2 linked regions of the Sinorhizobium meliloti genome follow. The protein of the gene in region 1 interacts with the protein of each later gene in a pairwise test. Links are inferred from orthologs where the notes say so. Each region holds a gene or a part of one and is shown in the gene's direction. Other genes may lie near its edges.

What was found. Proteins that work in one complex are often made in the same cells at the same time.
Region 2: the proteins of ftsH (region 1) and hflC interact in binary tests that used the Escherichia coli proteins (3 or more experiments, as listed by UniProt). The link is inferred for Sinorhizobium meliloti from one-to-one orthologs.

Annotation. Positions count from the first base shown.
Region 1 is NZ_JAGIOS010000001.1:1,980,435-1,984,754, forward strand. What follows is about bases 749-3,621. They hold ftsH (ATP-dependent zinc metalloprotease FtsH), read left to right. Parts: upstream 749-1,152; coding sequence 1,153-3,090; downstream 3,091-3,621. Other genes in these bases: tilS (tRNA lysidine(34) synthetase TilS), read left to right, coding at 749-1,053; glmM (phosphoglucosamine mutase), read left to right, coding at 3,414-3,621. In the rest of the region: more of tilS, read left to right, coding at 1-748; more of glmM, read left to right, coding at 3,622-4,320. UniProt on the Escherichia coli protein: Acts as a processive, ATP-dependent zinc metallopeptidase for both cytoplasmic and membrane proteins. Plays a role in the quality control of integral membrane proteins.
Region 2 is NZ_JAGIOS010000001.1:2,793,366-2,797,811, forward strand. What follows is about bases 403-3,401. They hold hflC (protease modulator HflC), read left to right. Parts: upstream 403-1,435; coding sequence 1,436-2,368; downstream 2,369-3,401. Other genes in these bases: hflK (FtsH protease activity modulator HflK), read left to right, coding at 403-1,439; JOH52_RS13350 (DUF2065 domain-containing protein), read left to right, coding at 2,376-2,561; JOH52_RS13355 (ACT domain-containing protein), read left to right, coding at 2,567-2,953; JOH52_RS13360 (Do family serine endopeptidase), read left to right, coding at 3,163-3,401. Outside these bases: JOH52_RS13335 (dihydrofolate reductase), read left to right, coding at 1-156; more of hflK, read left to right, coding at 351-402; more of JOH52_RS13360, read left to right, coding at 3,402-4,446.

The DNA of each region.
Region 1 (4,320 bases):
AACAAGCGCTACGAATTGCTGGCCGAGGCCGCCGACGCGCTCGGCGCCGATTGCATCGCGATCGGCCATACCCGCGACGACCAGCAGGAGACCGTCGCCATGCGCATTGCCCGCGGCAAGGGTGATGGTGCCGGAGACGGGCAGGGCGAGGGGCATGGCGGCGCCGGCATGGCCGCGTCCATGTTATACGGACGGCGTATCTGGGTGTTGCGGCCGTTTCTCGGCTTGGCGCGCGCCGAGATCCGCAGCTTTCTCCAGGCACGCGGCGTCTCCTGGATCGACGATCCGAGCAATGCAAACCCCGCCTTCGAGCGGGTCCGGGTGCGTGCCCGTATAGCGACATCCGGAGGGATGCCGACGCCCTTGGGCAACGGGCGCCAGCGCGCCGCCTCTTCCGCCAGAGCCGCCGCCCTGATCGAGAAGCGTATCCGCGTTCACGAGGCGCTCGTCGCGGAGGTCTCGGCGCGGCATGCCGGGGAGATCGACGATCCGGACTGGCGCCGTGCGCTCCTGACGGTCGCGTCGGTTCTCGGCGGGCGCGAGCACATGCCCGCTTTCGCCACGGTGCAGCGGCTTTCGCAGTTCCTGCGATCGGGTGAGCCTGGCCGCATGACGGCGGGACGGGTCGTCTTCGACCGGCGAGCAAGCGGTCTCTATCTCTATCGAGAGGCGCGCAACCTGCCGGTGCTCGCCGTTGGACCGGGCCGGCAGGGCGCTTGGGATGGGCGGTTCACGGTAAAGAGCCGCGGGCCTGCGGTTACGGTCGCCGCGGACGCTTCGGGGAGGTTGTGGACCAAGAGGCTTATTGACGCAGGGCTGCCGGCGGGGATTGCCAAGCGGGGGTCCACGGTGGCACCAGAAATCGCGTCGACGGACGGCGCGGGGCTCGCCTTCGGCGAGGCTCCGGCGCAAGTCGAGTACCACATCGGGCTTTACGACACCTTTTTGCCGGGTTTCGACAGGATCATGGCGGATGCGGTCGCCGTGTCGTTTGGGCGTGATCGATACCCCGCGCCGCCGGTGCACGATGTTTTGATAGAAATGGAAACGTAACCGGCGGTTTTCCTTGGCAAGGTCACCCCGGACACCTATGTTAGGGACAAGAATACAGTCCGGCAAATGCGCGGGCTGCGACAGGTTCCGGGGAGTTCGATGAACCCTAATTTTCGAAATTTTGCCCTTTGGGCAATCATAGCGCTTCTCCTGATAGCGCTATTCAGCATGTTCCAGCAGCCGACCGAACGAGCAGGCTCGCGTGAAATTCCATTCTCGCAGTTCCTCAAGGACGTCGACGCGAGCCGCGTGAAGGACGTGGTGATCACCGGTTCGAAGGTGATCGGCAGCTACACCGAGAGCGGGGCGACCTTCCAGACCTATGCGCCCGCCGTCGACACGGCGCTGACGGAGCGGCTGGAAGCCAAGGACGTCACGGTCACGGTTCGGCCGGAGACGGACGGCTCGTCGGGCTTCCTCAGCTATATCGGAACGCTGTTGCCGATGCTCCTGATCCTCGGCGTCTGGCTGTTCTTCATGCGGCAGATGCAAGGCGGCTCGCGCGGCGCGATGGGTTTCGGAAAGTCCAAGGCAAAGCTTTTGACGGAAGCGCATGGCCGCGTGACCTTCGACGACGTCGCTGGTGTCGACGAGGCGAAGCAGGACCTGGAGGAAATCGTCGAATTCCTGCGCGACCCGCAGAAGTTCCAGCGTCTCGGTGGCCGCATCCCGCGCGGCGTGCTGCTGGTCGGACCGCCCGGCACCGGTAAGACGCTGCTTGCCCGCTCGGTGGCCGGTGAGGCGAACGTGCCCTTCTTCACGATCTCGGGTTCGGACTTCGTCGAAATGTTCGTCGGTGTCGGCGCATCGCGCGTCCGCGACATGTTCGAGCAGGCGAAGAAGAACGCGCCCTGCATCATCTTCATCGACGAAATCGATGCGGTTGGCCGTCATCGCGGCGCCGGTCTTGGCGGCGGCAACGACGAGCGCGAGCAGACGCTGAACCAGCTGCTGGTCGAGATGGACGGCTTCGAGGCGAACGAGGGCATCATCCTCATCGCCGCGACGAACCGGCCGGACGTGCTCGACCCGGCGCTGCTGCGTCCGGGCCGCTTCGACCGCCAGGTCGTCGTGCCGAACCCGGACATCAACGGCCGCGAGCGGATCCTGAAGGTGCATGTCCGCAACGTGCCGCTCGCACCGAACGTGGACCTCAAGGTGCTGGCGCGCGGCACGCCGGGCTTCTCGGGCGCCGATCTCATGAATCTCGTCAACGAATCGGCGCTGATGGCGGCGCGGCGCAACAAGCGTCTCGTTACCATGCAGGAGTTCGAGGACGCCAAGGACAAGATCATGATGGGCGCCGAGCGCCGCTCCTCGGCCATGACCGAAGCCGAGAAGAAGCTGACCGCCTATCACGAGGCGGGCCATGCGATCCTTGCGCTCAACGTCCCCTCGGCCGATCCGTTGCACAAGGCGACGATCATTCCCCGGGGCCGTGCGCTCGGCATGGTGATGCAGCTGCCCGAGGGCGACCGCTACTCGATGAGCTACAAGTGGATGATCTCGCGTCTCGCCATCATGATGGGCGGACGCGTTGCCGAGGAACTGACCTTCGGCAAGGAGAACATCACCTCGGGCGCATCCTCCGATATCGAGCAGGCGACGAAGCTTGCCCGGGCGATGGTGACGCAGTGGGGCTTCTCCGACCAGCTCGGACAGGTCGCCTATGGCGAGAATCAGCAGGAGGTTTTCCTCGGCCATTCCGTCGCGCAGCAGAAGAACGTTTCGGAATCGACCGCGCAGAAAATCGACAACGAAATCCGCCGGCTGATCGACGAGGCCTATGAGACGGCACGCCGCATCCTCGTCGAAAAGAACCATGAATTCGTGGCTCTCGCGGAAGGCTTGCTCGAATACGAGACGCTGACCGGCGACGAGATCAAGGCTCTGATCCGCGGCGAGAAGCCGGCGCGCGATCTTGGGGACGATACACCGCCGCATCGCGGCTCCGCAGTGCCTTCGGCCGGTACGAAGAAGGAAGCCGGCACGAAGGGCGAAGAGCCTGAAGGCGGGTTCGAACCGCAGCCGCAGTAGGTTCCTACACATGCGCAAATCAAATGCCGCCGCTCCGGAAGGGGCGGCGGCATTTTTTGGATGCTCACGGTTTCAATGAAGCAGTGGTGCGCGCCGGTTTTGCGTTCATGCTTCAGGCGACCCGGCCGAAGCGTTGAAAGATCCAGTTGTAACGCGCTGTAATGATTTCTGATGTTATGATCGGTGCCGTATATTGCGGTTTTATGGCAAATATGGCGCAGATCTGCAGGCGGGGTCGCGGAACTATGAAAAACAATAGCGGAACACGCAGGCAGACGCGGCCGGCACAAGAGACGATGCCGAAGCAGGACAATGGAGTTTTTATGAAGCGCAGATATTTCGGCACCGACGGCATTCGCGGCCAGTCCAATATATTTCCGATGACGCCGGACCTCGCCATGCGGGTCGGCATTGCAGTGGGAACCATTTTCAGAAACGGCGCTCACCGACACCGGGTGGTGATCGGCAAGGATACGCGCCTCTCCGGCTATATGCTCGAGAACGCGATGGTCGCGGGCTTCACGGCGGCGGGGCTCGACGTCTTTCTGCTCGGCCCGATCCCGACGCCAGGCGTCGCCATGCTGACGCGGTCGCTGAGGGCCGATATCGGCGTGATGATCTCCGCCTCGCACAATGCGTTTCGCGACAACGGCATCAAGCTCTTCGGACCCGACGGCTACAAGCTTTCGGATGACATCGAGCAAAAGATCGAGGACCTGCTGGAGCAGGACATGTCCGGGCAGCTCGCCAAGCCGGAGGATATCGGCCGGGCCAAGCGCGTCGACGGTGACATCTACCGTTATATCGAGCAGGCCAAGCGGACGCTGCCGCGCGACGTCACGCTGAAAGGTCTCCGGATCGCCATCGACTGCGCAAACGGTGCCGCCTACAAGGTCGCGCCCTCCGCCCTTTGGGAACTCGGCGCCGAAGTCGTTACGATCGGGACCGAACCGAACGGCGTCAACATCAACCTCGAATGCGGATCGACGCATCCGGCGGCGCTTCAGAAGAAGGTGCACGAGGTGAGGGCGGATATCGGCATCGCGCTCGACGGAGACGCCGACCGTGTTCTGATCGTCGACGAGGAGGGGGCGGTCATCGACGGGGACCAGCTCATGGCGGTCATCGCCGACAGCTGGGCGGCAGACGGCATGCTCAAGGGCGGCGGCATTGCCGCGACAGTCATGTCGAATCTCGGCCTCGAACGCTACCTTCAGGCGCGCCGGCTCA
Region 2 (4,446 bases), 810 kb from region 1 along the record:
GAGGTGGATGGCGATACGCGCTTCCCTTCTATCGACCCGGCGACTTTCGAGAAGGTGATGGAGGAAGATCTTCCGCGCAGCGAGAAAGACAGTCACGCAATGCATTTCGTGACCTGGCGCCGCCGCACGCCGCCGCCGGAAGGTGCGGGAGCCTGAGCGGTCTTCGGCGCTTATCCATGCTCTTGCCTATCGCTGCGGCGCAGCGGTGAACAATTTTAACGCATTTACGGTGAACTCGGCCGTATCGCGTTGAAAGCAATGCACATGATACCTATAACGGGTTCACATCGTGACCGGCCGCAATGCCTGCGGGGCGTTCAGCGACAGAGTTTCTTGGAAGTGAGGATTTGATGCCCTGGAGCAATCAGAATGGCGGCGGCGGCGGCCCGTGGGGCGGCGGCGGCGGCAATCAGGGGCCATGGGGCCAGGGGCCCAACCGGCCGCGCGGCGGGAGAGGTGGTCCGCCGGATCTGGAAGAGATCATCCGGCGCGGCCAGGACCAGTTGAAGAACGTGGTTCCGGGAGGCTTCAACGGCGGGATCTTCGTGATCGTCGGCCTGTTGATCCTCGGCTTCGTCCTGCTGAATTCCATCTATACCGTTCAGCCGGATGAACGCGGCGTCGAGATGCGCTTCGGCAAGCCGAAGGAAGAAATCTCCATGCCGGGCCTGCACTATCACTTCTGGCCGCTCGAAACCGTCGAGATCGTCAAGGTGACGGAGCAGCAGCAGAATATCGGCGGCCGCACGGGCCAGTCGAATGCCGGCCTGATGCTCAGCGGCGATCAGAACATCGTCAACGTGCAGTTCTCGGTGCTGTTCTCGGTTACCGATCCGAAGGCCTATCTCTTCAATGTCGAGAACCCGGCCGACACGCTGCAGCAGGTTGCCGAAAGCGCGATGCGCGAGGTCGTCGGCCGCCGTCCGGCCCAGGACATCTTCCGCGACAACCGCCAGGCCATCGCCGCGGACGTGAAGAACACGATCCAGGCGACGATGGATTCTTACGGCGCCGGCATATCGGTGAATACCGTTGCGATCGAGGATGCCGCACCGCCGCGTGAAGTGGCCGATGCCTTCGACGAAGTGCAGCGCGCCGAACAGGACGAAGACCGCTTCGTCGAGGAGGCGAACCAGTACGCCAACCAGGTGCTCGGCAGGGCCCGCGGCCAGGGCGCCCAGATCCGCGAAGAGGCGGCCGCCTACAAGGACCGCGTCGTCAAGGAAGCTCAGGGTGAGGCTCAGCGCTTCATCTCGGTCTACGACGAATATTCCAAGGCCCCGGAGGTCACGCGCAAGCGGCTTTACATCGAAACGCTGCAAGGCGTTCTCGGCAAGTCCAAGAAGGTCATTCTGGACGAGAAGAACGGCCAGGGCGTGCTGCCCTATCTGCCGCTCAACGAAATCGGCAGGCCCGTTCAGTCGGGAGGAAACCAATGATCAACAATCGCAGTTCAATAATCCTGATCGTCCTCGCCGCCGTCCTGTTCGTCGTCTATTCCTCGGTCTTCGTCGTGAACGAGCGCCAGCAGGCGATCGTCGTTCGCTTCGGTCAGATCCGGGAGGTGAAGAGCGAGCCGGGTCTCTACTTCAAGCTTCCATTCGGCTTCATGGACGCCGACCGCGTCCAGTATGTCGAAGACCAGGCACTCCGTTTCGATCTCGACAATATCCGGGTGCAGGTCTCCGGCGGCAAATTCTACGAAGTGGATGCATTCGTCGTCTACAAGATCGCCGACCCCCGCCGCTTCCGCCAGACGGTTTCCGGAGACCGGGAATCTGCGGAGTCGCGGCTTAGGACGCGCCTCGATGCGTCGCTGCGCAGGGTCTACGGTCTGAGGGGGTTCGAGGCGGCGCTTTCCGACGAGCGCGCATCGATGATGCGTGAGGTCCGGACGGACCTCAGCGCGGATGCCGAGTCGCTTGGCCTCAATATCGAGGACGTGCGCATCCGCCGTACGGACCTGACGCAGGAAGTTTCGCAGCAGACCTACGACCGGATGAAGGCGGAACGTCTGGCCGAAGCCGAACTGATCCGTGCCCGAGGCAACGAGGAAGGCCAGCGACGCCGCGCGATCGCCGATCGTCAAGTGGTCGAGATCGTTGCCGAAGCGCAGCGTGATTCGGAAATCCTGCGCGGTGAGGGCGAAGCGGAGCGGACCCAGATATTTGCCGACGCATTCCAGCGCGATCCGGGCTTCTTCGAGTTCTACCGGTCGATGGCTGCCTATGCGCAGTCGATCGGCAGCCCGGACACAACCATCGTGCTGTCGCCGCATTCGGAATTCTTCCGTTATTTCAACAGTGCGGACGGTGCGGATCAAACGCCACCGAGCCCGGGCCTGGCGGCGCCGACCACCGCAGATTGAGCGGACGATGTCCGACTTTCTGACCGGTCTGGCTTTTTTCCTGATCATCGAGGGGCTGGTGTACGCACTGGCCCCTTTGGTTTTGGTGGAACTGGCGAAGCGATTGCCGTATGTCCCTGAACATCAGCTCCGATTGGCCGGATTGACTTCGGTGGCCGTCGGCGTCGGGCTTGTATGGTTGCTTCGAGGATAATGCGAATGCCACATAAATTGCTCATCCGGCTGGTCGATGCCGAATATGCCATTACCCGTCTGAACGTCGGATCCGCGATTCCCGAGTGGCTGCCGGGTCCGGGGTTCTGGACGGTTTCCAGTTCCCGCGAGGAAATGACGCTCGTCTGTCGCGCCGCCCGTGTTCCATCGAGCGTGCAGAGTTCGCTCGGCTGGCGCTGCTTCCGCATCGAGCAGCACTTCAGTTTCGACGTGCCCGGCGTTTTGTCGTCGGTGCTGCGGCCGCTTTCGGAGGCAGGTGTCGGCGTCTTCGCCAATTCGACCTTCAGCACCGACTACGTCTTCGTCGCGGGGTCCAATCTCGAGCAGGCCGTGGAGGCTCTGAAGGAGCACGGACACGAAATAACCATCTGAGGCGCCGCCGGTTCGCTGCCCGGATCAGGAAATCGTGTTTGGACGCTTCGGAATTCCGCCGTATCTTCAAGAGAAGGTTCGCGTGTTGCGCGTCTCGATCAGGTCGCGCTGCGCTGTAGTTCGTTGCAGCCGAACGATGTTCATGCATCATCCTTGCCGGACGGCCGGGGACCGGCGTTACGTAAGGGAAATGATAGGAGCCTAGCGACTTGTCGAAACGACCCGAATTCTTCCGCGGCCTGGTGCTGGCGGCCGCGACGGCACTCATATTCACCAATGCGACGCTGGCCCAGACGGCCACGTCCCGGCCTCCGGCCGGCCCGCCGTCCGTCGCCGATCTCGCCGAGGGACTGCTCGACGCCGTCGTCAACATATCGATTTCGCAGAACGTCAAGAGCGACGACGACAATGCGCCGATGCCGCAGGTGCCGGAAGGATCGCCGCATCAGGAGTTCTTCGACGAGTTTTTCAGGGGACAGGGCGGCGAGGGCGGCCGGCCGCGCACGGTCAACTCGCTCGGTTCGGGCTTCATCATCGATCCGGCCGGCTACATAGTCACCAACAACCACGTCATTCAGGATGCCGACGATATCGAGATCAACTTCTCCGATGGATCGAAACTGAAGGCGAAGCTTGTCGGCATGGATACGAAAACCGACCTCGCCCTCCTGAAGGTCGAACCGAAGAAGCCGCTCAAGGCCGTCTCCTTCGGCGACTCGCGAAAGATCAGGATCGGCGATTGGGTGATGGTCGTCGGCAATCCGTTCGGCCTTGGCGTATCCGTGTCCGTGGGTGTCGTCTCCGCACGCGGTCGCAATATCAATGCCGGACCCTACGACAGTTTCATCCAGACCGACGCGGCGATCAACCGCGGCAATTCGGGCGGTCCGCTCTTCAACATGCAGGGTGAGGTCGTCGGCATCAATACGGCGATCCTTTCGCAGACCGGCATGTCGGTCGGTATCGGCTTTGCCGTGCCGGCGGAGCTTGCGGTGAACGTCGTCAATCAACTCAAGGAATTCGGCGAAACCCGCCGTGGCTGGCTCGGTGTACGGATCCAGCCCGTCACGGACGATATCGCCGAGAGCCTGAAGATGGAGCTGCCACGCGGCGCGCTCGTTTCGGGCATCATCGAAGGCGGTCCGATCACCAAGGGCGAGATCAAGCCGGGCGACATCATCATCCGCTTCGACGGAACGGATATCGCGGAAATCCGCGACCTCATGCGCACTGTCGGCGAGAGCCCGGTCGGCAAGGCGGTCGATGTGGTCATCATCCGCGACGGCAAGGAACAGACCGTTCGCGTGACGCTCGGTCGGCTGGAGGACGGCGAGCAGCTCGCCAATGCGAAACCGGGGGAAGTGCTGCCGAATGGCGGTGAGGCGAAGCCCGGCGAGCCGCCGGCCGCGCAACTGCCTGCGAGTGACACGGTGCTCGGAATGAAGCTTGCCGAGCTCGACGCCGACAGTCGCCAGAGTTTCGGCATCGCCGAA